Regions from separate parts of the Streptomyces fractus genome, predicted to be linked through region 4. Evidence: riboswitches for the same ligand, from Rfam matches in the RefSeq annotation. Region 4 holds a riboswitch; each other region holds the start of a gene.
What was found. Region 4 has a riboswitch for cyclic di-AMP ahead of ACP4E5_RS14170 (M23 family metallopeptidase). Riboswitches for the same ligand answer to the same signal wherever they lie in the genome.

Region 1 (7,374 bases), 950 kb from region 4:
CGGCCAGTCAGTAGTGGAACGTGACGTGACTGTGACCTGTCCGACGGCGAGGCGTCAAGAGTCCTGCGCGTGAACGAGTCGAGCCCCGGGAACAACTAGGCTTGCGGCGTGACCAGAGTCCGGTTGAGCGTGGCCGAGCGGCGCGAAGAGCTGCTGGGGGCCGCCATCGAGCAGATCGAGGCGCGCGGGGTGGCCGCCGTGCGCATCGCCGACGTGGCGTCGGCGCTCGGCGTGAGCAACGCGCTGGTGCTGTACCACTTCTCGACGAAGGAGAAGCTCGTCGCGGCCGCGTTCGCGCACGCCGCCGAGAGTGACCTGGCCCATCTGCGCAAGCTGCTCGGCCGCCGCACGACGGCCCTGAAGCGGCTGCGCGCCGCGGTGCGCTGGTACGCGCCGACGGGTCAGGCCAAGGGGTGGCGGCTGTGGATCGAGGGCTGGGCGGCGGCGCTGCGCGAGCCCGCGCTGCGGGAGGTCACGCGGGACCTCGACCGGCAGTGGAAGGCGGCGCTCGCGGAGGTGATCGCCGAGGGCGTGGCGGCGGGCGAGTTCGGCTGCCCCGAGCCGATGGCGGCGGCGCTGCGGCTCACGGCACTGCTCGACGGGCTCGCCGTGCAGATGACCGCGTACGACGACGGGCGCGCCAGGGCGGCCGCGGTGTCGCGGGCCCGCATGCAGGAGTGGGTGGATGAGGCGCTCGCCCGCGAACTGGGGCTCGAGCGCGCGGAGTTGACCGCGGCGGGGCGCTGACGGGAGGCCGTCAGCGCCACCGCTCCGCCGAGGTTCAACGCGTCAGGACGCCGCCTCCAGGTGCGCCTTCACCGCGTGCGGGTCGACGAAGCCCTTGGCCTGCACCCGGTCGCCGGAGGACTCGCCGCGAAGCCTGCGCCCGATCCACGGCACCAGGAACTCGCGCGCCCAGTGGATGTCGTCGCGCCGCACCTCGAACGTGCCGCGCGGCGGCAGCAGCGGCCACGCCTGCTCGGGGTCGGCCGGCACCTCGACGCCGAGCGCCTGGGCGGCGCGCAGCGCCACGCGCGTGTGCCCCTCGGGCGACAGGTGGAGGCGGTCGTCGTCCCAGGCCCTGCGGTCCTGGATGGACTTCAGGGACCACAGGTCGAGCATCAGGCAGCCGTGACGGTCGGCGATCGCCCGCACATGCATGTTGTACGTGGCGATCTTGCCGCGCAGGTGCTTGAGCACGGCCACGTCACGGGTGTCGAAGCCGGTGGCCACCATGACGGTGCCCGCCGCGTCGGTGAGCTTGAGGACGGCCTTCTCGAACCGTTCGGCCACGTCGTCCGGGTCGGTGCCGGGGCGGATGATGTCGTTGCCGCCGGCGACCAGGGTCACCAGGTCGGGGGCGAGCTCGACCGCCTTCGGGATCTGGTCCGCGACGATCTGGTCGAGGAGCTTGCCGCGCACGGCGAGGTTCGCGTACTTGAAGGTGTCCTCGGGCACCCGGTCGTCCAGGAGGACGGCGAGCCGGTCGGCCCAGCCCGCGAACTTTCCGTCGGGACCGGGGTCGCCGACTCCTTCGGTGAAGCTGTCGCCCACGGCCGCGTAGGACCGGATCGTGCCGTTGAGTGAGTCCCTGAGTGCTCTCGATTCGTTTGCCACGACCACACATCTTTCACCCTCGGGTGTGACCTACGCGACCGTAGCCAGGGGTTGACGGGTGGTGAGATAACCCACTCGCCACCTGGGGAATAAGCGCACGAACGCGATTCGGCGCCCGGGGAACGACCCCAGGCGCCGAAGGGAGCGAGCGGCCTCGACCGCTACGGGACGTCTCAGGCGTTCACACCGTGCTCGCTCAGGTACGCGATCGGGTCGATGTCCGAGCCGTAGTCCGCGGTCGTGCGGACCTCGAAGTGCAGGTGCGGTCCGGTGACATTGCCCGTCGCGCCGGACTTGGCGATCTCCTGGCCGGCCGTCACGGTGTCGCCCTGCGCGACGCCGATCGAGGACAGGTGGCCGTACTGGGAGTAGTGGCCGTCGGCGTGCTCGATGACGACCTCGTTGCCATATGCGCCGCCCGAGCCGGTCGAGACGACGGTGCCGTCGGCGATCGACTTCACGGAGGTGCCGGTCGGTACCGAGAAGTCGGCGCCGGTGTGGCTGCCGCTGGACCACATGGAGCCGGAGTTGCCGTAACCGGTGCCCTTGGCGCCGTCGACGGGCGCGACGTAGCCGCCGGAGGCGGTGGTCTTGGCGCTCGCCTGCGTGGCGGTGGCTGCACCCTCGGAACCGGAACCAGAACCGGAGCTGCTGTCGCTGCCGGCCGCGCCGCCGAGGTCGAGCTTGACGCCGATCTTGAGGTGGTCCGCGTTCGAGCCGACGGCGTCCTTGTTGTCCTCGTAGAGCTTCTTCCAGCCGCCGTCGACGTCGTGCGCCTTGGCGATCTTCGAGAGCGTGTCACCGGCCTTGACGGTGTACGTCGTGGCGTCGGCGGTGCCGTCGGACGTCGCGGCCTGCGCGCCGGTAGCGCCCATGAGCGGCAGCGCGAGCGCGGCTCCACCGGCGGAGGCGACGGCGGCGACACGGGCGATGCGCTGGGAGGTCGAAAGGCGGTGCTTTCCCTTTGCGGGCATGCTGAATTTCCTCTCCGTCGCCTACGAGGTGAGCTGTCGGGTTCGGGCTGGAGATGCCCGGCCGCGCCCGGGGAACGGGCACGGCTTCACCCCTAGCCGCTTGGGGAAATCCCTGCGCGGCGCACTGCGTGTGGGTCCCCCGCTCCTGCCGTGACGGGTAGTCGAAAGGAACCCGGGCGGCGGCAGGACTAGGCGTTCCGACCGGATTGATTGGTGACCGTAGGCGAACGGCAATGGCGGCGACAAACCCCGAATTCGCTTGCGGGGGCAATTCCTTGGGTTTCTGAGGCATCCCTGCGTAACCCTCCGTCGACATTCCCCGCTTTACCAACGCCATACCTTCGGGGATTACTGGGCGGCCAATCCGGGCCGCCCGCCACACAGCGTCACGAACATGAAGCCGGTCACGCACACGCCCACAAGCCCCTTCGATCCATGCACAGTTGCTACAGAACAGGGCGAATCGGACAGATGGTTGCCTGTGGAACCGATGTCGTATCGTCAGGAGCGCGCCCACCGGCGACCCAACGCCGGTGCACCGATTGGGAGGAGCCCCTGTGACGCAGCACGCACCGTCCACCGAGCCCGAGCTGACCGGAGTGCGCAACTTCCGAGACGTGGGCGGCCTGCCCACCGTGGACGGCCGGCGCGTGCGCCAGGGCGTACTGTTCCGCAGCGGTCACCTCGCCCACGCCACGGCCGAGGACGCGACCTTCCTCTCCTCCCTCGGTCTGCATACGGTCTTCGACTTCCGTAACTCCGCGGACCAGAAGCTGGAGGGCGCAGACGTCGAACTGCCCGGCGTGCGCAATCTGAACCTGCCGCTCAACGACCCGGCCGACGGCGCCGAATTCTGGACCATGGTCCGCGACGGCAACATCGACCAGCTGCGTCAGATCCTCTCCGAGGGCCGCGCGGCGAACCGGCTCGTCGAGTCCTACCGCACCATGATCAAGGAGCGCACCGCCGAGCACAGCCGCGTGCTGCACTCCCTCGCCGAGGACAGCCTGCCCGCGCTGATGCACTGCGCGGCGGGCAAGGACCGCGCGGGCCTCTCGATCGCCGTGACGCTGCTCGCGGTGGGCGTGGAGCGCGAGGCCATCGAGGCCGACTACCTCAAGTCGAACGAGAAGCACCGCCGCTACAACGTGCGCCGCACGGCCACCGCGAAGGACGCCTACTCCCCCGAGATCATGGAGCTGCTCAGCCCGCTCTTCGACGCCCGCGTCGAGTACCTCAACGCCGGCCTCGAGACCATCGACGAGGTCTGGGGCGGCACGGACCGCTACCTCGAAGAGGGCCTGAAGTTCACCGCGGCGACGCGCGAGCGACTGCGCGAGCGCCTCCTCGACTGACACCCGCTCTCTCGACTGACACCCGGCTTTCTCGACAGACACCCGCTCTCTCGGCTGACGCCCGGCATCACATGACGCCGGGCGTCACACGGTCGACCGATGCCTGACGTCATCCGTCACCCCTCCCTGTCGCGGAGTGCCGCGCGCGCAGGGAGGGTCACGGCGAGCAGCCCGAGGCACACCGCGCTCGCCGCGAACGTGCCGTACAGCAGCGGGGGTATGTACGGGGACTCTCCCGTCATGCCGCGCATCATCGGGGTCAGCGTGATCAGCGCGATGGCCGTGCCAAGCGCCACCCCCGCCGCCGATACCAGCAGGCTCTCCCAGCGGAGCATCCGCAGCACCTGGCGGCGCGTGGACCCGACGAGGCGGAGCACGGTCAGTTCGCGACGGCGGTCCAGGACCGTCATCACCAGGGTGTTGACCGCGGCGACGGCGGCGAAGCCGCCCAGGACCGCGGCCATCATGTAGTTGGACCAGGCGCCCAGTTCACTGTCCACGCTCCGCGCGACGGCGTACCCCGAAGCGTCGGTGACCTTGCCGAACGCGGTGAGCGGCGCGGCGTCTCCGCCGCGCACCAGCAGCGTGTCGTCGAAGCCCGATGTGACATGGCCTGCCAGGGAAGCACGGTCCATGGTCACCCCCGCCAGGCCGAGGCCCCGGCCGTAGACCGCGGCGACCTCCGGACGGGCCTTCGTGCCGTCGGGGAGATAGAGCGGCAGCTTGTCGCCCACCTTCACCGTCGCCGCCGTGGCGAGGGTCTTGTCGATGGCGATGCGGCCCGCGCCCACCCGGTCCAGGCGGCCGCCGCGTACATCCAGGTCCTGCACCTTGGCGAGCTCGGCTCCGGTGCCCGAGATGCCCTGGGTCGCGGTCGCCTGCAGCGACGTCTCCCCTCCCGAGGCGACCGGTACGAGCACCTGCGTGTCGAGCAGGCTCACGGCCGCGTCGACGCCGGGGGCGCGGGCGGCCCGGCCTGCGGCGCCGGCGGGGAGGCCTGCCGGATTGGTGACGACGTGGTCCGCCGTGATGCCGTCGCGCAGCTGGTCCGCGGCCACCTTGCTCTCGCTCGTGTGCATGAAGACCAACGTCGAGGCGAAGGCCATCGCCAGCACGATCGGGGTGATCGCGGACGCCAACCGGCGGGAATTCGTCCGGGAGTTGGCGGCCGCCAGCGAGGCCGAGGCGCCTCCTCCACGCAGCAGCAGGCCGAACAGCGCCGCGCACAACCGGGCAACCAGCGGGCCGAGCAGGGCGACGGCGAGCATGAGAAGCATGACCACACCGAGCGAGGCGTTCGCCGCGTCGGCGCCGGCCGTGGAGGCGGCGACACCGGCGAGCGCCGAGCCGCCACCGAGGGCCGCGAGGCCGAGCACGGTACGGATGACGCCCGGCCGCAGCCGCTCCACCGATGCCTCGGCGAGCGCCTGCCCCGGCTTGATCCGCGCGGGCCTGCGCCCGGCGATCCAGCCCGCACCGAGCGCGGTGAGCAGCCCGGTCCCGACGGCGGCGACCAGCGGGATCCACGAGACGTGCAGCTCGACCGCCTGCGGAACGGCCCCGCGGTCCTTCAGCTGCCCGAACCACCAGTGCGCGAGCCCGATGCCCGGCAGGCACCCGAGCACCCCGGCGAGCGGCGCGACGAGCAGCGCCTCGGAGGCGACCGCCCGGCGGATCTGCCGCGGGGTGGCGCCGACGGCACGCAGCAGCGCGAACTCGCGGGTGCGCTGCCCGACGGAGAGGGCGACCGTGCCCGCCGTGGTGAACACGGCCACCAGCGTGGCGATCCCGCCGAAGGAGCCGCCCAGCGCGGTGAGGGTCTCCTTGGCGTACGCCAGGCCGTGGTCCTCGACCTCGCCGCGGCCGTCGCCGGTCAGCACCTGCGCGCCGGAGCCCGCGAGCGCCTTCTCGACGGCTGCGGCCAGGGCGCCGGTGTCGGCGCCGTCCTTGGCCAGAACGGCGATGGCGTCGGCCTTGCCGGGGTGACCGGACAGCGCGGGGGCCTCGGCGTCGGCGAACCAGGCCGTGGCCCCGCCGCTGTCCCCGCCGCCGGCCGCCGAACCTGCCGCAGCGGCGTCACCGGCCCCGACCTCGGCAAGGCCCGACACCCGGAACTCCGTGCGCCCCGCGGCGGTTTCGAGCGCGACGGTGTCCCCGACGCCGGCCTTCGCGGTGCGGGCCGCGGCGGCGCCGAGCACCACCTCGCCCGTGCGCGGCGCGGCGCCCGCGGACAGCACGGTGCCGGTGAAGGCGTGCGAGTCCCAGCCGTGGCCGGTGAGCGCTCCGGCGCCCTGCCGCACCGGGAAGGTGAAGTCCGCCACCGCGGCCCCGACTCCCGGCGCGTGGGCGGCCTTCGCCGCGAGTCTCGCGTCCACGCGCGCGGTGTCCGGGAGCGGATACGTCGTTGTCTCCGGGCCGTCGACGGTGTCGGCGACGACCCGCGCGGACTGCTCGGCCGCCGCAACGACCGGCGCCTTCGCGTACCGTTGCGCCGGAACCGAGGCGCGTACGCCCGTCTCCAGCAGGGTGCCGCAGGCCGCGACGATCAACGCCGACATCAGCAGCGCGACGAATGTGCCCACGAACGAGGCGGGTTTGAAGCGCACGGCCGCCCGCGCCAGGCCGTTGGGGGCGAGGCTCCTCATGCCGCCGCCCCCGCCATCGCGCCCGCGCGGGAGGTCCGGGCGGCGAGTGTCGCCATCCGCGCCGCGATCCGCTCCGCCGAACCGCGCTCCAGGCTGTCGGCGAAGGCGCCGTCGGCGAGGAACAGCACGCGGTCGGCCCAGGCGGCCGCGGCCGGATCGTGGGTGACCATGACAACCGTGGCACCAAGGGCGTCCACCGCGTTGCGGAGCAGGCCGAGGACCTCCGCGGCGGTGCCGGTGTCGAGGGCGCCGGTCGGCTCGTCGGCGAACACCACGTCGGGGCTCGTGACCAGGGCGCGGGCGACGGCCACACGCTGCTGCTGGCCACCGGAGAGCTCGCCGGGGCGGCGCCGCGCCTTGTCGGCGAGCCCGACCTGCGCGAGCATCGCCGATGCCCGGCGGCGGTCCTGGCGCCGGCCGGCGAGACGCATGGGCAGCAGCACGTTCTGCTCCACGGTCAGCGACGGCAGCAGGTTGAACGCCTGGAAGACGAAGCCGAGGCGGCTGCGGCGCAGCTCGGTGAGGCTGTTCTCGCTCATGCCGGTGATCTCCGTGCCACCGAGGCGCACGGAACCCGCCGACGGCCGGTCGAGCCCGGCGGCGCACTGCAGGAAGGTGGACTTGCCGGACCCGGACGGCCCCATCACGGCCGTGAACGTGCCGCGCGGCAGCGCGAGGTCGACGCCCGCGAGAGCGTGCACCGCCGCAGCCCCGCGCCCGTAATGCCGCCGTACACCGCGCAGTTCAACAGCGAGCCCAGGCGTGCCGGCCGCGGCCGGTGCC
Region 2 (7,374 bases), 1.2 Mb from region 4:
ATCCTCGGCATCGTCTACGTGAAGCGGGACGAAGAGAAGGCGGAGAAGGGCCTCTTCATCACCGTCGGCGCGCTCACCGTCGCCAACATCTTCATCGCGGTGCTCTGGACCTGAGCGACCGCACGCACCGTACGTACGGAAGGGCCCGGCAGGACGCACCTGCCGGGCCCTTCCGCGTACGTGTGTCAGGCGGGGCGCACCACGCTGTGGATCGCCGACGTGCCGTCGTAGTAGATCGACTCCTCGCGCACGACCGCGCCCGGCTTCGGCGCGTGGACCATCATGCCGTCGCCCATGTACATGCCCACGTGGCTGATGTCGTCGTAGAAGAACACCAGGTCACCGGGTTGGATATCGGAGAGCGGCACCGTCTTGCCGACCTCGACCTGGTCCCAGGTCGTCCGGGGCAGCGAGATCCCCGCCGACTTCCACGCCGCCTGCGTCAGACCCGAGCAGTCGTACGAGTCCGGCCCCGTGGCGCCCCACACGTACGGCTTGCCCTCCTGCGACTTGGCGAACGCGAGCGCCTGCGCGGCCTTCGTGGCGTACGAGGCGTCCGAGGAGGATCCGGAGCCGGATGACGAGTCGGACGAGGAACCGGAGGAGGACGAACCGGACGACTGCTCCCGCGCCTTCTCGGCCGCCCTCTCCTTCTCCGCCTCCGCGGCCTTCTGCTTGGCGGCCAGCTCCTTGGCCTTCTTGCGGGCCTCTTCCTCCTTGGCCTTCTGGATCTCGGCGAGCCGCGCCTTCTCCTTGGCGGTCAGCTCGGCCAGCAGCTCGCGCGCGTCGGAGAGCTTCGTCTGGACGGTCTCCTTCGTCGACCTCAGTTCGGCCTGCGACTCGGTGAGGTCCTGGAGGCTCGACTGAGCCTCGGTGCGCTTCTTCGCGGTCTCGCGCGCCTGCGTCTGATAGTCGTCGATCGACTTCTTCTGCTCGGCGGTCAGCCGGTTCATCAGCTGGCGCTGCGAGAAGTAGTCCTCCGGATCGTCCGCGAGGAACATGGTCGCGGTGTCGCTCACGCTGCCCGAGCGGTACTGCTCGGCGGCGTATCTGCCGAGCTTCTGGCGGGCCGTGTTCATCTCGTCGGTGCGCTGCGCGACATCGTCGAGGAGCTTGTCGACCTGCTGTTTCTTGGAGTCGGTCCGCTCCTTCGCGCCGTTGTACTTCTGGGTGGCGACCTCGGCCTGCCGGTACAGGGTGTCGACCTTCTGCTGAACCTCTTCGAGGCGCGGCTTCGACGGCTGCGCGGGCGCGGCCTGTGCCGTCTGCGAGAGCAGGGCCACGGAGGTGAGGGCGGCGGTGGTGATGCCGACCGCGGGGGTCGTGCGAAGGCCGCCGGTCATCCGGGAACGGCTGCGGGGCTTGCGGTGCGACGCCAAGGCAGGCGACTCCTTCCGTCGTCCGCCTACCGGGTTAGCTGTCGGGTTCGGGCGTGGTACGCGGAAGGCTGCCCTACGGTCGGCTGACCGATTCACCCCAAGGTCGGTTGGGTCCCCGGTTCCCTGCCTTACGGCGTACGGAACTCGGCGGGGGCTGCCCGCTCGCCGCGACATCCGCGGGCGGGGGGACGGGCTGCCCGGCTGCACCGTAGCCAACTCGTGTGGCTGCTGTGAAGGTTGATGTTCGATATGCCCGATACATTTTCGTGATCTGCCACCTGGAGGGCGCCCGGAGTTCCGAAGGCAGCCACGGGTTGTCAAAGGCAGCCACGGGTTGTCAGTGGGGCGGCTTAGACTCGTAGAGCGATGAGCAGCCTCTTTGACGACAGCTTCCTGACCGGCCTCCGACACGGCGCGGAGGAGCCCCCGCCGCCGCCCCCGGACCCCGAGTACGACGACGGGGCCGCGGAGCCGATGCCGGACGACCTGTTCGGTGGGAAGCTCGGCGCGCCCGCGGGCAGGGACGCGCACTACCGGGACGGCGCCCCGCGCCCGGTCCTCGACTCGGCCTCCCTCCTGGAGGGGCTGAACGAGAACCAGCAGGCGGCCGTCGTGCACGGTGGGAGCCCGCTGCTCATCGTCGCGGGCGCCGGTTCCGGCAAGACCCGCGTCCTCACGCACCGCATCGCGTACCTGCTCGCCGAGCGCGGCGTGCACCCCGGCCAGATCCTCGCGATCACGTTCACGAACAAGGCCGCCGGCGAGATGAAGGAGCGCGTCGAGGACCTGGTGGGCCCGCGGGCCAACGCGATGTGGGTGTCGACGTTCCACAGCGCCTGCGTCCGGATACTGCGCCGCGAGTCGAAGAAGCTGGGCTTCACGTCCTCCTTCTCGATCTACGACGCCGCCGACAGCAAGCGGCTCATGGCGCTCGTCTGCCGCGACCTCGACCTGGACCCGAAGAAGTTCCCGCCGAAGTCCTTCACCGCCAAGATCAGCAACCTCAAGAACGAGCTGATCGACGAGGAGGACTTCGCGGCGACCGCGGCCGACGGTTTCGAGAAGACCCTCGCCCAGGCGTACTCGATGTACCAGGCACGCCTGCGCGAGGCGAACGCGCTGGACTTCGACGACCTGATCATGATGACGGTGAACATGCTGCGGGCGTTCCCGGACATCGCCGAGCACTACCGCCGCCGCTTCCGCCACGTCCTCGTCGACGAGTACCAGGACACGAACCACGCGCAGTACGCGCTCGTGCGCGAGCTGGTCGGCCCCACCGAGGGCGAGGGCGCCGACCCGGCCGAGCTGTGCGTCGTGGGTGACGCGGACCAGTCGATCTACGCGTTCCGTGGCGCCACGATCCGTAACATCCTGCAGTTCGAAGAGGACTACACGAACGCGACGACGATCCTGCTGGAGCAGAACTACCGCTCCACGCAGACGATCCTGAGCGCGGCGAACGCGGTGATCGAGCGCAACGAGTCGCGCCGCCCCAAGAACCTGTGGACCAACGAGGGCCCCGGCGCCCAGATCACCGGCTACGTCGCGGACACCGAGCACGACGAGGCGCAGTTCATCGCCGACGAGATCGACCGGCTCACGGACGCGGGCGACGCGCAGGCGGGCGACGTCGCCGTCTTCTACCGGACGAACGCGCAGTCCCGTGTCTTCGAAGAGATCTTCATCAGGACCGGCCTGCCCTACAAGGTCGTCGGCGGCGTCCGCTTCTACGAGCGCAAGGAGGTCAGGGACGTCCTGGCCTATCTGCGCGTGCTCGCCAACCCCGAGGACTCGGTCCCGCTGCGCCGCATCCTCAACGTGCCCAAGCGCGGCATCGGCGACCGCGCCGAAGCGATGATCGACGCCCTCTCCCAGCGCGAGAAGATCTCCTTCCCGCAGGCGCTGCGCCGCGTCGACGAGGCGTACGGGATGGCGGCCCGCTCGGCGAACGCCGTGAAGCGGTTCAACACGCTGATGGAGGACCTGCGCACGATCGTGGAGTCGGGCGCAGGACCGGCCACGGTCCTCGAGGCCATCCTCGAGCGCACCGGATACCTCGCCGAGCTCCAGGCCTCCACCGACCCGCAGGACGAGACCCGGATCGAGAACCTTCAGGAACTCGCCGCCGTGGCCCTGGAGTTCGAGCAGGAGGCCGCCGCGGGCGACGGCACGGCGGAGGGCGGGACCGCGGAGGCCGAGACCGAGGAGGGCGGGACCGGGACGGGCGGCGGGGGACTCTCCGACTTCCTGGAGCGCGTCGCCCTCGTCGCCGACTCGGACCAGATCCCCGACGAGGAGGACGACGGCAGCGGTGTCATCACACTGATGACGCTGCACACCGCCAAGGGCCTGGAGTTCCCGGTCGTCTTCCTGACCGGCCTGGAGGACGGCGTGTTCCCGCACATGCGCTCCCTCGGCCAGGCCAAGGAGCTGGAGGAGGAGCGCCGCCTCGCGTACGTGGGCATCACGCGCGCGCGACAGCGCCTCTATCTGACGCGTGCCTCCATGCGCAGCGCCTGGGGCCAGCCCTCGTACAACCCGCCGTCCCGGTTCCTGGAGGAGATCCCGGCCGGTCACCTGGACTGGAAGCGCACCGGCCCGTCCACGCCCGCGGCCTCGACCAAGAGCATCGGCGGCGGCATCGCGGCCTCCCTGTCGTCCTCGCGCTCCCGCACGGGTACGACGCCGGCCTTCGCCACGAGCCGGGCGAACTCCAAGCCGGTGGTGGCCCTTTCCGTCGGCGACCGCGTCACGCACGACCAGTTCGGGCTCGGCACGGTCGTGGGCGTGTCGGGCACGGGCGACAAGGCGGAGGCGTCGATCGACTTCGGCGACCCGAAGCCGAAGCGCCTGCTGCTGCGGTACGCCCCGGTCGAGAAGCTGTAGCCGCCGCGCCCCTTCCTTCCTTACGTACGAAGGGGGGCGGCTCAGTTCGGGTTGAGGCCGTGGCTGCGCAGCCACGGCAGCGGGTCGACCGCCGCGCCGCCCGCGGGCCGCACCTCGAAGTGCAGGTGCGGTCCGGTCGAGTTGCCGGAGTTCCCGGAGTGCGCGATCACGTCACCGGCCTTCACCGGACCGCTCATCACGGTGTGCGAGGACAGGTGGCAGTACCAGGTCTCCGTGCCGTCCTTGGCGGTGACGATGGCCATGTTCCCGTACGCGCTGTTCCACTGCGTGCGCACGGTGCCGTCCGTCGCGGCCATCACCGGGGTCCCGTAGGAGACGGGGAAGTCGATGCCGGTGTGCACGGACATCCAGTTGACGCCGGCCTGCCCGAAGAAGGCGCTCAGCCCGTGCTGCTTCACCGGCAGCACGAACTTGGGCCGCGCCGCCTCCTTGCGCGCGGCCTCCTCGGCGGCCTGCTTGCGCGCCGCCTCCTGCTTGGCCTTGAGGTCGATCCGCTCCTGCGTGCGGCTCGCCCGGTCGGCGAAGTCGCCCGCGTCGGCGGACAGGTCCTTCAACTGCGAGTCCAGCTTGTTGTTGGCGACGGCCGGCTTCACGGCGTGCGCGTCCGAAGCGGCCGCGGCCTGCGTCTCCTTGCCGTCGTCCCCGCCGCCGCCGACGCTCGCCGCGGCGATCCCGGCGACGCCGACCACACAGACCGACGGCACGACGACGGTGATGAGCGCGGACCGCTTGGCCGGCGGACGACGGCGGCCGGTACGACCACGGGAGACGTTCTTCCCGGCCCTGCGTGTCGCGGGCTTCGGGGCCGCGGGGGCGGCCGCGGCGGACTCGGTGGGGGAGTCGAGGTCGAGGACGGGCCCGTGCGCGTGGTCCGCTTCGGGGGCCGGCTCCTCGATCGGCTCGGGCTCCGACGCGGACTCCGGTCCCGGGGTGCCGACGGCTTCGGCGGTGTCGGTGGCGTTCCACTGCGTGGCGTCGTACGCGCCCGTGTCGTAGGCGGTCGTGCCGAAGACCGGGGCCTCGAAGGTGTGGGTGAAGCCCTGCGTGTCGTGCGGGTCGGGCGCGCCGAGCACGTCGTGCGTGCTGAAGGTCTGCGTCTCGAAGCCCTGTGCCTCGAAGTGCTGCGCCTCGAACCCCTGCAACTCGAAATTCTGGGTCTCGAAGGACTGAGTCTCGAAGCTCTGAGTCTCAAAGCTCTGGGTCTCGTAGGAGGGGGATTCGAAGGACGGGGCCTTGAAGGTCTGCGTGTCGGGGTGTTGAGCCGCGTACATCTGCGCCTCGTACGCCGACGTGTCCCACTGGCCCGTCGCGTGCTGCTCGGCCATCGAACGGGGCTGCTGCGCCGGGATGTCGGCGACCTGCTCGTACCCGCCGGTCGACCAGGCGCCGGTCGTGTCGTAGGAACCGGTACCGAAGGAACCGGCGTCATAGGTGCCGGTGTCGTAGTACCCGGAGGCATAGGGGTCGGCGTACTGCTGCTGGGGGGCCGTGTGCCACTGGCCGGTCGCGTGGGAACCCGGTTCGTAGGGGTCCTCTGCCATGTCGCCGAAGAGCGGATCGCTTGCGAAGCTGGTCGCGGAGTAACCGTCGTACGCCGCATAAGGCGCGGTCCCCGACGGATTGCGGTCGTTCACCAACTTCTCTTTCGCCTCGACAACAGGGGCTGCCAGAGCAGTGCGGTGACTGTACCCGTCGGTACGAGGGCGCGACAATCTTCATCGGGTTTCCGGCCCGGGGGAAACGGGCAATCAGCCGCCTTTGGGTGGACTGTGGACAGTTCCTTGGCCCTGAGTTCGAGACCCGTTCGATGAACTGGGCGCGGATGGACGCGGATCGCGCGTGGATCGGGACGCGGATCGAGGCGCGGATCGGGAGGTCAGGCGACCGTCAGGCCGCCGCCTGTCTTGTCGGCGGTGCGCGCTCCTTCCGCGTGCTCCGCGTCGAGTGCCTGGCGGATGCCGACCGCGACGGCCGGGTGAACCGGCAGCGCGAGGTGGCCGATGCCCGTGACCCGTACGTTCTGCGCGAGCAGATCCGCGTGGTCCACACACGCCGTCTCGAGCGGAAGCATCAACTGGTCGAGGTCGCTCCAGAAGCTCACGAAGCGCGTACGACAGCCGGGCGCGGGCCGCTTCAACTCCTCGACGACGGACGAGCCGGGCCGCATCTGCCGGACGATCGGGTGCGCGTCCGCGAGCGGCGCCACGCGTGTGCCGCCGTGCGGGGTGCCGAGCGTGACGAGCGTGCGCACCCGCGTGTCACCGCCGAGGCGCTGCACGTAGTAACGGGCTATCAGACCGCCCAGGCTGTGCCCCACTATGTCGACCCTGTCCTGGCCCGACCGCTCGCACACCTCCTCCACGTGCCGTGCGAGCAGCGTGGCCGCGGTGCGGATGTCGCAGGTGAGCGGGGAGTAGTTGAGCGATTCGACGTGCTGCCTGCCGTGCTGCGCGAGGGAGCGGCGCAGCAGGACGAAGACCGAGCGGTTGTCGATGAAGCCGTGCAGCAGGAGGACCGGGGGCTTGGCCGGAGCACTCCGCTGGGCCGGGGCGCTTTTCTTGGGCGGGGTGCTCCTCTTGGACGGGGCGCTCTTCTTGGACGGGGTGGATTTCGCGTCCACTTCCACGTCATCTACGTCTTCTACGTCTTCTTCTATGGCCACCGGGACGAGGGCCGAGGGGTGGCGGGGCAGCGCCAGGGGCTGCCTTCGCTCCGGGAGGATGCCCGAGGGGTAGAGGAGCAGATGGCCCGCGAGGATCGCCAGTTCCAGGGCGGTCGCCTTCAGGAGCGCGATCGAGAGTCCGGCCAGTCTCGTGGGCAGCAGGTGGCAGAAAGGGCGAAAGGGCAGGGTCCTCGTGACCTTCATCGGTCAACCTCCCGTCGGCACACGAGAGGACGCCTCTGTCCCCCGTGTGCGCTCATGAGAGCCGGCCGAAGCGGTCCCGCGCCGCCGCCCGTGCCCGATGCGCCGACTCATCGGTCCGAACGGCAGCCGGAATCACCGGGCCACCGTGCCGTGCGGCTGACGGCGCGGTGGCGCGGAGACTTCGAAGCGGCTCCCTCGCGCCTGTCCCGGATGTGACGG
Region 3 (7,374 bases), 1.7 Mb from region 4:
CGAGCCGCGGGTGGTGGAGCTGCGGGAGCGGGCCCGGCCGTTGCTGATGGCTCCGGCGTAGGACGACGGGGGCGGTGACGGTGACGGGCGGCGGCGAGGCGGAGCCCGTCCGATCCGATGTCCCGGCCTGATTGTCAGTGGAGTCGGGCAAGATGCTGGGTGTGTCGGGAGTGGAGGTGAGGCCCGTGGGGGCGGCTGCGTATGACGGGGACGTGCTGGTGGTCGGCGGGGGGATCGTCGGGCTCTCCACCGCGTATGCCGTGTCGCGGGCGGCGCCGGGGACCCGGGTCGTCGTCCTGGAGAAGGAGGAGGGCCCGGCCCGGCACCAGACGGGGCGGAACAGCGGGGTCATCCACAGCGGGATCTACTACCGGCCGGGCTCGCTCAAGGCACGGTTCGCGGTGCGCGGCGCCGCCGAGATGGTCAAGTTCTGCGCGGAGTACGGGATCGCGCACGAGGTCACCGGAAAGCTGATCGTCGCCACGGAGCGCGAGGAGCTGCCGCGCCTGCACGCCCTCGTCCAGCGCGGCCGGGAGAACGGGATTCCGGTACGCGAGCTCGGCCCCGCGCAGATCCAGGAGTACGAGCCGGAGGTGCGCGGCCTCGCCGCGATCCACGTGGGGACGACGGGGATCGTGGACTACCGCGCGGTCGCCGAGCGCTTCGCCGAGGCGTCCGGGGCCGAGATCCGGTACGGGGCGGACGTCGTGCAGGTCGACCGGCGCGCGGACCGCGGCGTCGCCGTGCGGACGAGAACCGGGGACGTGGTGCGCGGGCGCGTGCTCGTCAACTGCGCGGGACTGCGCTGCGACGAGGTGGCGCGGCTGACCGGGGACGACCCGGAGATGCGCATCGTGCCGTTCCGGGGCGAGTACTTCGAGCTCGGACGGCAGGACCTGGTGCGCGGGCTCGTCTACCCCGTGCCGGACCCGGCGTTCCCGTTCCTCGGCGTCCATCTGACGCGGGGGATCGACGGCGGCGTGCACGTGGGGCCGAACGCGGTGCCGGCGCTCGCCCGCGAGGGCTACGGGTGGGGGGTCGTCCGGCCCGGGGAGGTCGCCGGGACGCTGGCGTGGCCGGGAGCGTGGCGGATGGCGCGGCGGCACTGGCGGTACGGGGCGGGGGAGGTTCACCGGTCCCTGTCGAAGGCGGCGTTCACCAAGGCTGTGCGCAGGCTCGTGCCCGGAGTCACGGCGGAGGACATGGTGCCGGTGGCGGCGGGCGTGCGGGCGCAGGCGGTGCTGCGGGACGGGACGCTTGTGGACGACTTCCTGATACGGGAGGGGGTGCGGGCGGTTCACGTGTTGAACGCGCCTTCGCCTGCGGCGACGGCGTCCCTGCCGATCGGGCGGGAGATCGCGCGGCGGGTGCTTGCGTTGCTGTGACCCGGCGCCGTGGTTGACGCCTCGGGGCTCCGCCCCGGACCCCGCTGCTCAATCGCCGCAGGGGCTCGGTTTACCGGCCCCCGCTGGAAGCGGACCGCTGCCGGGCGCCCGTAAAATCGGTTCCACTGTGTCTGAGTCGTCTGAAACCCCCGCGCCCACCGCCCGCCCCAACGAGCCGCGGTTTCCCGACGGGCCCCGGCCCGACCCCGCGCGGTCGCACTACGAGCACCGCATCCGCAGCTTTCAGCCCCGCCGCGGCCGGGTCACCGACGCGCAGGCCGACGCCCTGCAGCGGCTGTGGCCCAAGTGGGGCCTGGACATCGACGGGCAGCGCACGCTCGACCTCGCGGAGCTGTTCCCCGGCGTCGAGCGCGTCGTCCTGGAGATCGGCTTCGGCATGGGCGAGGCCACGGCGCAGATGGCGCAGGACGATCCGACGACCGGCATCCTCGCGGTCGACGTGCACACGCCGGGCCAGGGCAATCTGCTGAACCTGGCGGAGCGCGCGGGGACGGACAACGTACGGGTGGCGAACGGCGACGCGATCGTGCTGCTGCGCGACATGCTCCCCGCCGACTGCCTCGACGGGCTGCGCGTCTACTTCCCGGACCCCTGGCCCAAGAAGCGCCACAACAAGCGGCGCCTGATCCAGGCCGAATTCCTGTCGCTCGTGGCGGGCCCGCTCAAGCCGGGCGCGCTCGTGCACTGCGCGACCGACTGGGAGGACTACGCCGAGCAGATGCTCGAGGTCCTGGAGGCCCACCCCGACTACGAGAACACGATCGAGGGTGGCGGGTTCGCGCCGCGGCCCGCGTTCCGGCCGCTCACCCGTTTCGAGGGCAAGGGGCTCGACAAGAGTCACGTGGTGCGCGATCTGCTGTTCCGTCGTCGCTGAGTCCGGACCCCTCGCCACAATCACCCGACGAGGCTTGATGCGCCCCGTCGCGGCGGGCCGCGTCCCTCGTTAGGGTCAATGCGTGGCCTCGTATCCGGTCTATCCGCAGCACCAGGACGACGCCCTCGGCGCACACCCGAAGGGCGCTGTCCGGCATCCGCGCTGGTGGGAGCGGAAGGGTGTGCGGGCCACCGCGCTGGCGACGCTGCTCGCGCTCTCCGGGGCCGTGATCCTCGCCCTCGTCCGCGAGCAGACCGGCACGGAGGGTTTCCTGGTCGGGCTCGGGCTGGCCGTGCTGCCCGTCCCCCTCCTCATATCCGCGTTCCGCTGGCTGGACCGCGTACAGCCAGGACCCTGGCGGAATCTGATCTTCTCCTTCGCCTGGGGGGCGTGCGCGGCGGCGCTGATAGCGATCGTCGCCAACAGCTTCGCGACCCGCTGGATAGAGACCGCGACCGCCGACCCGTCCAGCGCCGACACGCTCGGCGCCACCGTCATAGCCCCGATCGTCGAGGAGTCCGCGAAGGCGGCGGCCGTGCTGCTCGTCTTCCTGTTCCGCAGACGGGACTTCACCGGAATCGTCGACGGCGTCGTCATCGCCGGGGTCACCGCCACCGGCTTCGCGTTCACCGAGAACATCCTCTATCTCGGCAACGCCTTCGGCACCGACCAGATGTCCGGCACCGGTCCCGGCCTGACCTCGGTCACCGCCGCCACCTTCTTCGTGCGCGTCGTGATGTCCCCGTTCGCGCACCCGCTGTTCACCGTGCTGACCGGCATCGGCTTCGGCATCGCCGCCGCCATGGCGCCGGGCCGCGGGCGGCTGTGCCGGATGCTGCTCCCGCTCGCCGGGCTGCTCGCCGCGATGGGCATGCACGCGTTCTGGAACGGCTCGTCATCGTTCGGCGAGTACGGCTTCTTCGCGGTGTACGCCGCGTTCATGGTGCCGGTGTTCGGCATCCTCACCTGGCTCACGGTGTACGTACGCCAGCGCGAGCTGCGCACCGTCCGCCAGGAGCTGCCCGCCTACGTCGCCGCGGGCTGGCTCGCCCCGCCCGAGCCGTTCGCGCTCGCCTCGCTCAAGGCACGGCGCCTGGCCCGCGACTTCGCGACGCACTACGGCGGTCGAGCGGCCGCGACGGCGGTCGCCGAGTACGAGGACTGCGCGACGTCCCTCGCGCTGCTGCGCCACCGCGGCCGCAGGGGTAAGGCCGGCGCGGACTTCGTCGTACGGGAGCGGGAACTCCTTGAGGCGCTGTGGGCGCGGCGCCACTACGCGCGCCCGGCGCTCGCGTACGGCTCCCAGATCGCGGCGCCGATGTGGCTGCCCCCGGTGTACGCGAGCCCGCTTCCGCAGGGCCCCGCGTACACCTACGACAACCCGTACCGCTACTGAGACGCCGCCGTGAGCCGGTCGAGCTCCGCCCGCGTCAGCTCCACGTCCGCCACCGCGAGCAGCGCCGGGAGCTGTTCGACGGTCCGCGCGGACGCGATCGGCGCCGTAACCGTGGGCTGCGCGGCGAGCCAGGCGAGGGCGACCGTGGCGATCTCGGCGTCGTGCGCCTGCGCGATCTCGTCGAGGGCGGTCAGGACCCGCTGCCCGCGCTCCGTCTCCAGGTACGCGCCGGCCTTCGCGGCGCGGGCGCTGTCGACGCGCTGCCCCGGCCGGTACTTGCCGGTCAGGAAGCCGGAGGCGAGCGCGTAGTACGGCACGGCCCCGATGCCCGCGCGGGCGGCGACGTCCTGCAGCTCACCCTCGTACGCGTCGCGCTCGACGAGGTTGTAGTGCGGCTGGAGCGCGACGTAGCGGGCGAGGCCCTCGCGGTCGGAGAAGTCCAGGGAGTCCTGGAGGCGCCGCGCGGAGATGTTGGAAGCGGCGATGTGGCGTACCTTGCCCGCCTTCACCAGTTCGTCGAGGGCGCCGATGATCTCCTCGACCGGCACCTCGGGCTTGTCGTAGTGCGTGTAGTACAGGTCGATGTGGTCGGTGCCCAGGCGCTTCAGGGAGGCGTCGGCCGCGGCCTTGATGTTGGCCGCGGACAGGCCCTGGAACTCGGGGTGCTGGCTGCCCTTGGTGGCGATGACGACGTCGTCGCGGCGGCCGCGCGAGGCCAGCCACTTGCCGATGACGGTCTCCGACTCACCGCCCTGGTTGCCGTCCACCCACGCCGAGTACACGTCGGCGGTGTCGATGAAGTTGCCGCCCGCGGCGACGTACGCGTCGAGCACCTCGAAGGACGTGGCTTCGTCGGCGGTCCAGCCGAACACGTTGCCCCCCAGGGACAGCGGGAAGACCTCGAGGTCGGAGCTGCCGAGCTTGCGCAGAGATCGAGTGGAGGAAGTCATGCCGTTACTCAACACCCGTACGGAATACGGTGTTCCACGATCACCCCGCCGGATACCCAAAGGGTGTGCAAAACCGGCGGCCCTGGCGTCGGGGGGTGAGCGCCAGGACCGCCGGGGTTCGGCGACTCAGGGGGTGAGGCCCTTGCCGCGCAGCCATGGCGCCGGGTCGACGCCGGTGGACTGCCCGTCTGGGTGGACCTCCAGGTGGAGGTGCGGCCCGGTCACATTGCCCGTGGCGCCCACGCGGCCGATGACGTCGCCGGTGGAGACCTTCTGGCCCGCGCTGACGTTGAGCGAGGACTGGTGGCAGAACCACAGCTCCGTGCCGTCGTCGAGGGTGAGCACCGTGCGGTAGCCGTACGCGCCCGCCCAGCCGGCCTCCGTGACCGTGCCGGAGTGGATGGCGCGGATCGGCGTGCCCGTGGGGGCGGCGAAGTCGAGGCCCGTGTGGTACCCGGAGGACCACATGGAGCCGGGCTGACCGAAGGTGCCGGTGATCGTGTACGAGGCGACCGGGAGCTTGAAGCTGGCGGCCAGCTTGGCGAGGCGCTCGGCCTCGGCCTTGCGGCGGGCCTCCGCCTCGGCCTTCTTCTTCTCGGCGGCGGCCTTGGCATCGGCCTCGTCCCGCTTGGCGGCGGCCTCGGCTGCCGCCTGCTTCGCGGCCGCCTCCTCCGCCGCCTGCTTCGCCGAGGCGTCGGCCGCGTCCTGCTGCGTCTCGGCCTGCTGCATGATGCGGGCCCGCAGCGCCTCGCCGGCGCCGGTCTGCCCGTCGGCGGCATCGGCCTGGGTGACACCGGCGCCGCTCAGCGGGGAGGCCGTGGCGTCGGAGTCGGAACCGGAGTCCGAACCGTGGGATATGAGCGAGCCCACGCCCGGCAGCGACTTGGCCTCGGGCAGCGAGTCCTTGACCGCGGACAGGTCGGGCATGGAGATGTGGACCGGCGGCTTGCCGCCCTGTGCGGTGGCGATGCCGCCCGCACCGACGGCGGCGACCACGCCGACGCCGAGAACAGTGGAGCTACGAGCGAAACCACCGCGGCGGCGGGCCACGCGATGCTTGCCGCGAAGGGGAGCGACGGACTCCTCGGTGGGATTCCACTCCTCCCAGGACTCCTGCTCGACGCCGAAGTCGTCATCGGGGCCGTAGAAGAAGTCGGGGGCAGGCCGGTTCGACGCCACGGGGGCGCTCTCCTTTCCTTCCTTCTCGCCTACCGGGTTAGCTGACGGGTTCGGAGCAGGAAGGTCTCCTACGGGCGCCTCCCGAGACAGGAAGAGCGTCCGATTCACCCCAAGTTGATGGTTCCCCGGTTCCCTTGCGGGATTAAGCGTGTGCGCACGGAGCCGTCTCTTGTGACGGCTGGGACGACCGCGCTGCGTTATCGAACGTTAATAGACAGCAGACAGTAATTCCAAGCGCTTCCCACTGATCGTTCACGACTCTGGCCAGGACTTATCGGGTCATGAAGGGGCGGAACCGGGCGAGTTGATCGCGGCTCGCAAACATCCCAGCAACTGATGGTGCGTCAATTGTTATGCGGAGCGACGCCGTTCGGCTACCTCTGGTAACAATGATCAAGGAACTCAGCCGCGTCGCACGGCGAGCAGCGCCATGTCGTCCTTCGTCCCGTCGCCGGTGTGCGCGCGCACCTCCGCGGCGAGGGACGCGAGGAGTTCCTCGGGCCCGGGGAAGAGGCGCCCGGAGAGCCGGGCCGCCGGATCGTAGAAGCGGCCGCTCGGATCGCGCGCCTCGGAGAGCCCGTCGGTGTAGAGCAGCAGCGTGGCCGCGGACGGGAACGCCGCCTCGACGGCACGGTCGGGCCAGCTGCCGAGTTCGCTCATCCCGAGCGGCAGCGCCGCCTGGCACGGTTCGAGTGCGCGTACGGTGCCGTCGCCGAGCAGCAGCAGCGGGCTGGGGTGGCCGCGGTTGAGGACGCGGACGAGCTCGACGCCGTGCGGGATCTCGGCGAGCACCGCGGTGGTGAAGCCCTCGAAGTCGTCGATGCCGCTGCGCCGGGTGCCCTCGCGGGCCAGGGCCCGCTCCAGGCGCTGGGCGACCGCCTCCAGGGAGCCCTCCTGCTCGGCGGCCTCCCGGAACGCGCCGATGACGACGGCGACCGCGGCGACCGCGCCCATCCCCTTGCCGCGCACGTCACCGACGATGATCCGGATGCCGTGCGGGGTGTCCTGGACCGCGTAGAGATCGCCGCCGATGAACGCGTCGGCCTGCGCCGCCTCGTAGCGCGCCGCGATCACGAAGCCGCCGAGCCGCCGGGCCGGCTCGGGCAGCACCGCCAGCTGCGCGGCCTGCGCGATCTCACGGGCGGAGGCCAGCTGTTCGTGACTTCGGCACACGATCCTGTTGAGCAGACAGGCCAGGAGGCAGACCGTGGCCACGGTGACTATCTCGGTGACGAACACGGAGTCAAGGTGCTCCGTGAAGCGCAGGTGCACGGCGACGATCGCACCGATCGACACCGCGCCGACCAGGATCGTCGCGCCGAGCGAGAAGAACGGGGCGGCCACCAGCGGCGCCGCGCTGAACAAGGGGGCGCCGGGGAAGCCGCTGGGGGTGGCGTACTCGTAGGCCGCGCCGCCGAGGACCAGCAGCAGAGGCAGCAGCCGCAGGAAGAGGCGGGTGCAGGCGGCCTCGGAGCCGTGCCGCCCCCCTCTCCCGCCGGTGCCTCCTCTTCGCTGCCCCACCACTCGTCTCCTGCCGTTCCCTGCCAGCTTCCGGCGTCTCACCAAGAG
Region 4 (7,374 bases):
TTCGTCGACCACGTCGACGTCGAGGATCTTCTCCTCGAAGTCGTCGGGCGGCGGGGTCTTCGTGCTGCGGCGGGCCATCGCGGCTGCGGCTCCTTCACCTACAAGAACGGTTACATGAACGGGAACTGTCGCGGACCATTGTGGACCGCCGCACTGACAACGCCGCTCGCGGCCCTTCAGTACCGGGTGTCGCGCGGCCCCGGGAGGGCCGCCTGCTCGCTCACGGCGTAGCCCCGGCGGGAACTTCGCCAGGTGCCAGCACGCTTGCATACAGTGGCAGCACTCGCGGCAGTTCAGTGTTCCAGGACCTGCCGCAGTGCAGAGCTCACCGCGTATTCGCGTTGTACCGCGATCGAAGGGACGTACATGCCCATGGGTCACACGGCCACCGCCGAGGCCGGCTCCGGCGGCCTGACAGCGACCGAGCACCGGCTGGCCAACGGCCTGCGCGTGGTGCTCTCCGAGGACCATCTGACCCCGGTCGCGGCGGTCTGCCTCTGGTACGACGTCGGCTCGCGCCACGAGGTCAAGGGCCGTACCGGCCTGGCTCACCTCTTCGAGCACCTGATGTTCCAGGGCTCGAAGCAGGTGCACGGCAACGGGCACTTCGAGTTCGTCCAGGGCGCGGGCGGCTCGCTCAACGGTACGACGAGCTTCGAGCGCACCAATTACTTCGAGACCATGCCCGCCCACCAGCTGGAGCTCGCGCTGTGGCTGGAGGCCGACCGCATGGGCTCGCTCCTCACGGCTCTCGACGACGAGTCGATGGAGAACCAGCGGGACGTCGTGAAGAACGAGCGGCGCCAGCGCTACGACAACGTGCCCTACGGCACCGCGTTCGAGAAGCTGACCGCCCTCATGTACCCCGAGGGACACCCGTACCATCACACGCCCATCGGCTCCATGGCCGACCTGGACGCGGCCACCCTCGAAGACGCGCGGAACTTCTTCCGCACGTACTACGCGCCCAACAACGCGGTGCTGTCGATCGTCGGCGACATCGACCCCGAGCGGACGCTGGCGTGGGTCGAGCGCTACTTCGGCTCCATCCCCGGCCACGACGGCAAGCCCGCCCCGCGCGACGGCGCCCTCCCGGAGGTCATCGGCGAGCAGCAGCGCGAGGTCATCGAGGAGGAGGTCCCGGCGCGCGCCCTGATGTCGGCCTACCGGCTCCCGCAGGACGGCACGCGCGCGTGCGACGCCGCCGACCTCGCCCTCACGGTCCTGGGTGGCGGCGAGTCCTCGCGCCTCTACAACCGGCTCGTACGCCGTGACCGTACGGCCGTGGCGGCCGGTTTCGGTCTGCTGCGGCTCGCCGGAGCGCCCTCCCTGGGCTGGCTGGACGTGAAGACCTCCGGAGACGTCGAGGTGCCGGTCATCGAGGCCGCCGTCGACGAGGAGCTCGCCCGGTTCGCTGAAGAGGGCCCGAGCCCCGAGGAAATGGAGCGCGCCCAGGCCCAGTTGGAGCGCGAGTGGCTGGACCGCCTCGGCACGGTCGCGGGACGCGCCGACGAGCTGTGCCGCTACGCCGTCCTGTTCGGCGACCCGCAGCTCGCCCTGACTGCCGTGGGGCGCGTCCTGGACGTGACCGCCGAGGAGGTCCAGGAGATCGCCAAGGCGCGCCTGCGCCCCGACAACCGCGCGTCCCTCGTGTACGAGCCGACCGCGCCCGCCGAGACCGAGTCCGCAGAGAACGCCGAGACCGCCGAGATCACCGAGGAGGCGGGCCAGTGACCGAGCAGCTCGCGAACATGGACTTCCACCCCCGGCCGCAGGCGGGCGAGCCCAAGCCCTGGGCGTTCCCCGCCCCGGAGCGCGGCGCGCTCCCCAACGGCCTGACGGTGCTGCGCTGCCACCGGCCCGGTCAGCAGGTCATCGCCGTGGAGGTGCACCTGGACGCGCCCCTGGACGCGGAACCCAAGGGCCTCGACGGCGTCGCCACGATCATGGCGCGGGCCTTCAACGAGGGCACCGACAAGCACTCCGCCGAGGAGTTCGCCGCCGAGCTGGAGCGCTGCGGCGCCACGATGGACGCGCACGCCGACCACCCGGGCGTCCGTGCCTCCCTCGAAGTGCCGGCCTCCCGCCTCTCCAAGGGCCTCGCCCTCCTGGCGGACGCCCTGCGCGCCCCCGCCTTCGACGACAGCGAGATCGAGCGCCTCGTCCGCAACCGCCTGGACGAGATCCCGCACGAGAGCGCCAACCCGGCCCGGCGGGCCGCCAAGGAGCTCTCCAAGCAGCTCTTCCCGGCCGACGCGCGCGTGTCGCGCCCGCGCCAGGGCACCGAGGAGACCGTCTCCGCCATCGACGCGGCGGCCGTGCGCGCCTTCTACGACCGGCACGTACGCCCCGCCACCGCCACGGCCGTCGTCGTGGGCGACCTGACGGGCATCGACCTGGACGCCCTCCTCGCCGACACGCTCGGCGCCTGGACCGGTGACACCACGGAGCCGCGCCCCGTGCCGCCGGTCGTCGCCGACGACACCGGCCGCGTGGTCATCGTGGACCGGCCGGGCGCCGTGCAGACGCAGTTGCTGATGGGCCGGGTCGGACCGGACAAGCACGACCGTGTGTGGGCCGCGCAGGTCCTCGGCACGTACTGCCTGGGCGGCACCCTCACGTCGCGCCTGGACCGCGTCCTGCGCGAGGAGAAGGGCTACACCTACGGCGTGCGGTCCTTCGCCCAGGTGCTGCGCTCCGCGCCCGACGGCAGCGGCGCCGCGATGCTCGCCATCAGCGGCTCGGTGGACACTCCGAACACCGGGCCCGCGCTCGACGACCTGTGGAAGGTCCTGCGCACGCTGGCGGCCGAGGGGCTCACGGATGCCGAACGGGACACCGCCGTACAGAACTTGGTGGGCGTGGCCCCGCTGAAGTTCGAGACCGCAGCGGCCGTCGCGAGCACCCTGGCCGACCAGGTCGAGCAGCACCTGCCGGACGACTTCCAGGCGCAGGTGTACCGGCAACTGGCCGCCACGGGCACCGTGGAGGCCACGGCCGCTGTTGTGAGCGCGTTCCCGGCGGACCGTCTGGTGACGATCCTGGTGGGTGACGCCGCGCAGATCGAGGAGCCGGTCAAGGCGCTCGGCATCGGCGAAGTCACGGTCGTCGCGGGCTGAGTTCGGCTCCCCAGGCACGCCACGAAGCCCCGGCGCCGGCATCGGCGGCCGGGGCTTCGTGGCGTCCGTCACGATCACCTTCAATCGCCACACGTTCGCAAATGTCCGAATTGGCGTAGAGGTTGCCTGTCTGCCCTGTGGCGTGCACTACAAAAGCCGGGTTCTGTTTGTTGATTCAAAGACGCCCCGCTTAGCGTTCCCTCCGGCTGTCCGCCAGACGTACGTCGCGCCCGCGACACCGGACAGTCATCGCCGAGTCCCCATGGTGTGAGCCAGGGGAGCCGGGGACCCACCGAAGTCCCTGGGGTGAATCGGGCGCTCTTCCCATCAGGGGAGGGGGCCTGTAGGAGACCTTCCTGCTCCGAACCCGTCAGCTAACCCGGTAGGCGAGAAGGAAGGAAAGGACCAGCCACTTCATGGGGTTCACCCGTGCCACCGGGAAGCACCGCCGTCCCAGCCGCCTGACGCGTACCACCGCTCAGGTCGCGGGCGTCGCCGCGATCACCACGACGGGCGTGGTGGGTGGCCTCGCCGCCCCCGCCCTCGCCGCCGACACCGCGACGGTCCCGCACGACGGCCTCACGCAGGCCGTCGCCATCGGCGACTCCCTCGCCGAGCAGATCGACGCGCAGGCCACCGCGCAGCACAAGGCCGCCGCCAAGGCGAAGGCCGAGGCGGAGGCCAAGAAGAAGGCCGAGGAGGCCAAGCGCAAGGCCGAGGCGGAGGCCAAGAAGCGGGCCGCCGAGAAGGCCGAGAAGGAGCGCGAGGCCAAGAAGCGCGCCGCCCGCGAGGCGGAGCGCAAGCGCCTGAACAGCTTCGTGTCGCCGATCTCCGGCTCGTACGTCTCCACCGCCTACAAGGCCGGCAGTGGACTGTGGTCCTCCGGCAGCCACACCGGCATCGACTTCCACGCCTCCAGCGGCACCTCGGTGCACGCGGTCGGCATGGGCACCGTCGTCGAGGCCGGCTGGGGCGGCGCGTACGGCAACAACGTCGTGATCAAGATGAAGGACGGTACGTACACCCAGTACGGTCACATGTCCTCGATCGGCGTCTCGGTCGGCCAGGACGTCACCCCCGGCCAGCAGATCGGCCTCTCCGGAGCCACTGGCAACGTGACGGGCCCGCACCTCCACTTCGAGGCCCGCACCACCCCCGACTACGGCTCGGACATCGACCCCGTCGCGTACCTGCGCCAGCACGGTGTGAACGTCTGACCCACCAGTCACACCTTCCCCGAAAGCCCCGGCTCCCCGAGCCGGGGCTTTCGCGTGCGCGGGTCTGCACTGTCCAAAAAATATCCCCGGATTCCGTCCCCTCGTCGGAAATTCAACTCCGGTGGAATAGAGTCTCCGGGTAAACGTTCCGGCCGCGTGTCATTCGCGCTTGACCGGGCGTCAATCGGCCGCGTATCGCGGGCATTGAGGCGGAGGTCGAGTCATGCGCATTCCCGCGCAGTCGGTATGCACAGCGATCCGCGACGACATCGTCGCCGGCGTCTACGAGCGCGGCGCCAGACTCACCGAGGAACTCCTCGCGCGTCGCTACGGCGTCTCTCGCGTGCCCGTCCGTGAGGCGCTGCGCACCCTGGAGGCGGAGGGGTTCGTCGTCACGCGCAGGCACGCGGGCGCGTGCGTGGCCGAACCCACCGAGCGGGAGGCGGCCGACCTCCTGGAGATCCGCATGCTGCTCGAACCCATGGGCGCCCACCGCGCCGCGCAGCGCCGCACCGAGGCCCACCTCAAGGTCCTTCGCGGCCTGGTCAGGCTGGGGCAGGAGCGCTCCCGGCGAGGTCAGAGCGAGGATCTGCGCTCCCTCGGCAGCTGGTTCCACGAGACGCTCGCCCAGGCCTCCGGCAGCCCCGGCCTGATCACCCTGCTCACTCAGCTCCGCCACAAGATCGCCTGGATGTACGCCGTGGAGAGCCCGGCCCGGCCGGCCGAGTCCTGGGCCGAGCACGGCGCCATCGTCGACGCCGTGGCGCGGGGTGACGCGGAGCGTGCCCGCGCCCTGGCCACCCTGCACGCGGAGCGCGCGACGGCCGCCCACAGGCTGCGCGTTCCCCGCGCCGGCGAGCGTGTGAGGACTTCGCAACATGCAGTCAACACAGTGGGGCGCCAGGTTTAACAACAGCGCCGTATACAAAGAAGTGCACTATTCGATGAATGGGTGGAACCGGGTGCGGATCAATTCCCGCTGCCTATTTCCTGTTGCCGTCCCTGCCGTCTTCCCTGTGGTCTTTCCTGTCGCCCAATTCGTGACGCAATAGCGAACGAAAAAGCCGCGCGCCCCGAAGGGGACGCGCGGCTCAGCCGTACTGCTTTTGGTCTTTGTGTCGGACCGTCTTTGTGTCAGACGGTTTCGGGAAGCTCCTCGAGCCCCTCGGCGACCAGCTTCGCCAGACGGTCGAGCGCGGCGTCCGCGCCCTCGGCGTCGGAGGCCAGCACGATCTCCTCGCCGCCCTGCGCGCCCAGGCCGAGCACGGCCAGCATGGAGGCGGCGTTGACGGGGTTGCCATCGGCCTTGGCGATCGTCACGGGAACGCCGGACGCCGTGGCAGCGCGGACGAAGATGGAAGCGGGGCGGGCGTGGAGGCCCTCGGCCCAGCCGACGTTGACGCGGCGCTCAGCCATGTGATGCTGCCCTTCAGGTGTCTCACGGTTGTCTAGACCAGTGTTCCATACCGGCAGGCGTGCGTGACGCGGACCCAGGTCCTCACCGGTACGGCCCTTCGGTCCTCCATAGGGTGCCTCCCGTACGCACGGGCCGCGACCCGTACGACCGACCGTCGTCTGTCGGTGCCCGGCCCTACCCTTGCGGCATGGAGACCCCGTCGGACCGGCATGCGTACCCCGCCCACTGGGAGGCCGACGTGGTGCTGCGCGACGGCGGCACCGCACGGATCAGGCCCATCACCACCGCCGACGCCGAGCACCTGACCAGCTTCTACGAGCAGGTCTCGGACGAGTCGAAGTACTACCGCTTCTTCGCGCCCTACCCCCGCCTGTCCGCCAAGGATGTGCACCGCTTCACCCATCACGACTACGTGGACCGGGTCGGTCTCGCCGTCACGGTGGGCGGCGAGTTCATCGCCACGGTGCGCTACGACCGGATCAACGCGCAGGGCATGGCGGCGACCGCGCCCGCCGACGAGGCGGAGGTCGCGTTCCTCGTGCAGGACGCCCACCAGGGCCGCGGCGTCGCCTCCGCCCTCCTCGAGCACATCGCGGCCGTCGCCCGTGAGCGCGGCATCCGCCGGTTCGCCGCCGAGGTGCTGCCCGCCAACAGCAAGATGATCAAGGTGTTCCGGGACGCCGGATACACGCAGAAGCGCAGCTTCGAGGACGGCGTCGTCCGCCTGGAGTTCGACATCGAGCCCACGGAGGCATCGCTCGCGGTGCAGCACGCGCGCGAGCAGCGCGCCGAGGCCCGCTCCGTGCAGCGCCTGCTCGCCCCCGGCTCCGTCGCCGTGATCGGAGTGGGGCGTGCGGCCGGAGGGGTGGGCCGCAGCGTTCTCGACAACCTGAAGGACGCCGGTTTCACCGGTCGGCTGTACGCGGTGAACCAGGCGTTCGGGGACGACGTCACAGAGGTCGACGGCGTGCCCGCCCACCGCTCCGTACGCGACATCGACCCGGCCGCCCCGGTCGACCTGGCCGTCGTCGCCGTGCCCGCCCCGGACGTCCCCGAGGTCGTCGCCGAGTGCGGCGAGCGCGGCGTGCAGGGCCTCGTCGTGGTCTCCGCCGGCTACGCCGAGAGCGGGGACGAGGGCCGCGAGCGCCAGCGCGCCCTGGTCCGCCAGGCCCGCAGCTACGGGATGCGCATCGTCGGGCCCAACGCCTTCGGGGTCATCAACACGTCACCGGGAGTACGGCTCAACGCCTCGCTCGCCCCCGAGATGCCGCGCCCCGGGCGCATCGGCCTGTTCGCCCAGTCCGGCGCCATCGGCATCGCGCTCCTGTCCCGCCTGCACCGCAGGGGCGGGGGCGTCACCGGGGCAAGCGGTGTCTCCACGTTCGTCTCCGCGGGCAACCGCGCGGACGTCTCCGGGAACGACGTCCTTCAGTACTGGTACGACGACGCGGACACCGACGTCGCCCTCATGTACCTCGAATCGATCGGCAACCCCCGCAAGTTCACCCGCCTCGCCCGCCGCACCGCCGCCGCCAAGCCCCTGGTCGTCGTACAGGGCGCCCGGCACAGCGGCATCGCCCCCACGGGGCACGCGGTGCGGGCCACCCGCCTCCCGTACGCC

Region 1: it holds a riboswitch for cyclic di-AMP, as region 4 does, so the genes downstream of both, ACP4E5_RS10135 (M23 family metallopeptidase) here and ACP4E5_RS14170 (M23 family metallopeptidase) in region 4, are expected to answer to the same signal.
Region 2: it holds a riboswitch for cyclic di-AMP, as region 4 does, so the genes downstream of both, ACP4E5_RS19505 (C40 family peptidase) here and ACP4E5_RS14170 (M23 family metallopeptidase) in region 4, are expected to answer to the same signal.
Region 3: it holds a riboswitch for cyclic di-AMP, as region 4 does, so the genes downstream of both, ACP4E5_RS22260 (M23 family metallopeptidase) here and ACP4E5_RS14170 (M23 family metallopeptidase) in region 4, are expected to answer to the same signal.

The regions. Positions count from the first base shown of each region.
Region 1 is NZ_JBMYHI010000002.1:1,787,505-1,794,878, forward strand. It holds gene ACP4E5_RS10125 (TetR/AcrR family transcriptional regulator) at 109-747, shown strand; gene ACP4E5_RS10130 (SGNH/GDSL hydrolase family protein) at 790-1,572, opposite strand; gene ACP4E5_RS10135 (M23 family metallopeptidase) at 1,791-2,591, opposite strand; cyclic di-AMP (ydaO/yuaA leader) riboswitch at 2,595-2,761, opposite strand; gene ACP4E5_RS10140 (tyrosine-protein phosphatase) at 3,149-3,946, shown strand; gene ACP4E5_RS10145 (ABC transporter permease) at 4,063-6,591, opposite strand; gene ACP4E5_RS10150 (ABC transporter ATP-binding protein) at 6,588-7,374, opposite strand, start outside.
Region 2 is NZ_JBMYHI010000002.1:3,925,511-3,932,884, reverse strand. It holds gene ACP4E5_RS19510 (hypothetical protein) at 1-114, shown strand, start outside; gene ACP4E5_RS19505 (C40 family peptidase) at 186-1,379, opposite strand; cyclic di-AMP (ydaO/yuaA leader) riboswitch at 1,388-1,539, opposite strand; gene pcrA (DNA helicase PcrA) at 1,746-4,268, shown strand; gene ACP4E5_RS19495 (M23 family metallopeptidase) at 4,310-5,923, opposite strand; gene ACP4E5_RS19490 (lipase family alpha/beta hydrolase) at 6,166-7,155, opposite strand.
Region 3 is NZ_JBMYHI010000002.1:4,481,146-4,488,519, forward strand. It holds gene ACP4E5_RS22235 (NsdA family TPR-like regulatory protein) at 1-61, shown strand, start outside; gene lhgO (L-2-hydroxyglutarate oxidase) at 153-1,385, shown strand; gene trmB (tRNA (guanosine(46)-N7)-methyltransferase TrmB) at 1,513-2,280, shown strand; gene ACP4E5_RS22250 (PrsW family intramembrane metalloprotease) at 2,363-3,676, shown strand; gene ACP4E5_RS22255 (aldo/keto reductase) at 3,670-4,626, opposite strand; gene ACP4E5_RS22260 (M23 family metallopeptidase) at 4,753-5,805, opposite strand; cyclic di-AMP (ydaO/yuaA leader) riboswitch at 5,817-5,964, opposite strand; gene ACP4E5_RS22265 (PP2C family protein-serine/threonine phosphatase) at 6,208-7,326, opposite strand.
Region 4 is NZ_JBMYHI010000002.1:2,739,534-2,746,907, reverse strand. It holds gene ACP4E5_RS14185 (DNA gyrase/topoisomerase IV subunit A) at 1-78, opposite strand, end outside; gene ACP4E5_RS14180 (M16 family metallopeptidase) at 373-1,734, shown strand; gene ACP4E5_RS14175 (M16 family metallopeptidase) at 1,752-3,119, shown strand; cyclic di-AMP (ydaO/yuaA leader) riboswitch at 3,360-3,523, shown strand; gene ACP4E5_RS14170 (M23 family metallopeptidase) at 3,536-4,336, shown strand; gene ACP4E5_RS14165 (GntR family transcriptional regulator) at 4,560-5,246, shown strand; gene ACP4E5_RS14160 (HPr family phosphocarrier protein) at 5,471-5,752, opposite strand; gene ACP4E5_RS14155 (bifunctional acetate--CoA ligase family protein/GNAT family N-acetyltransferase) at 5,941-7,374, shown strand, end outside.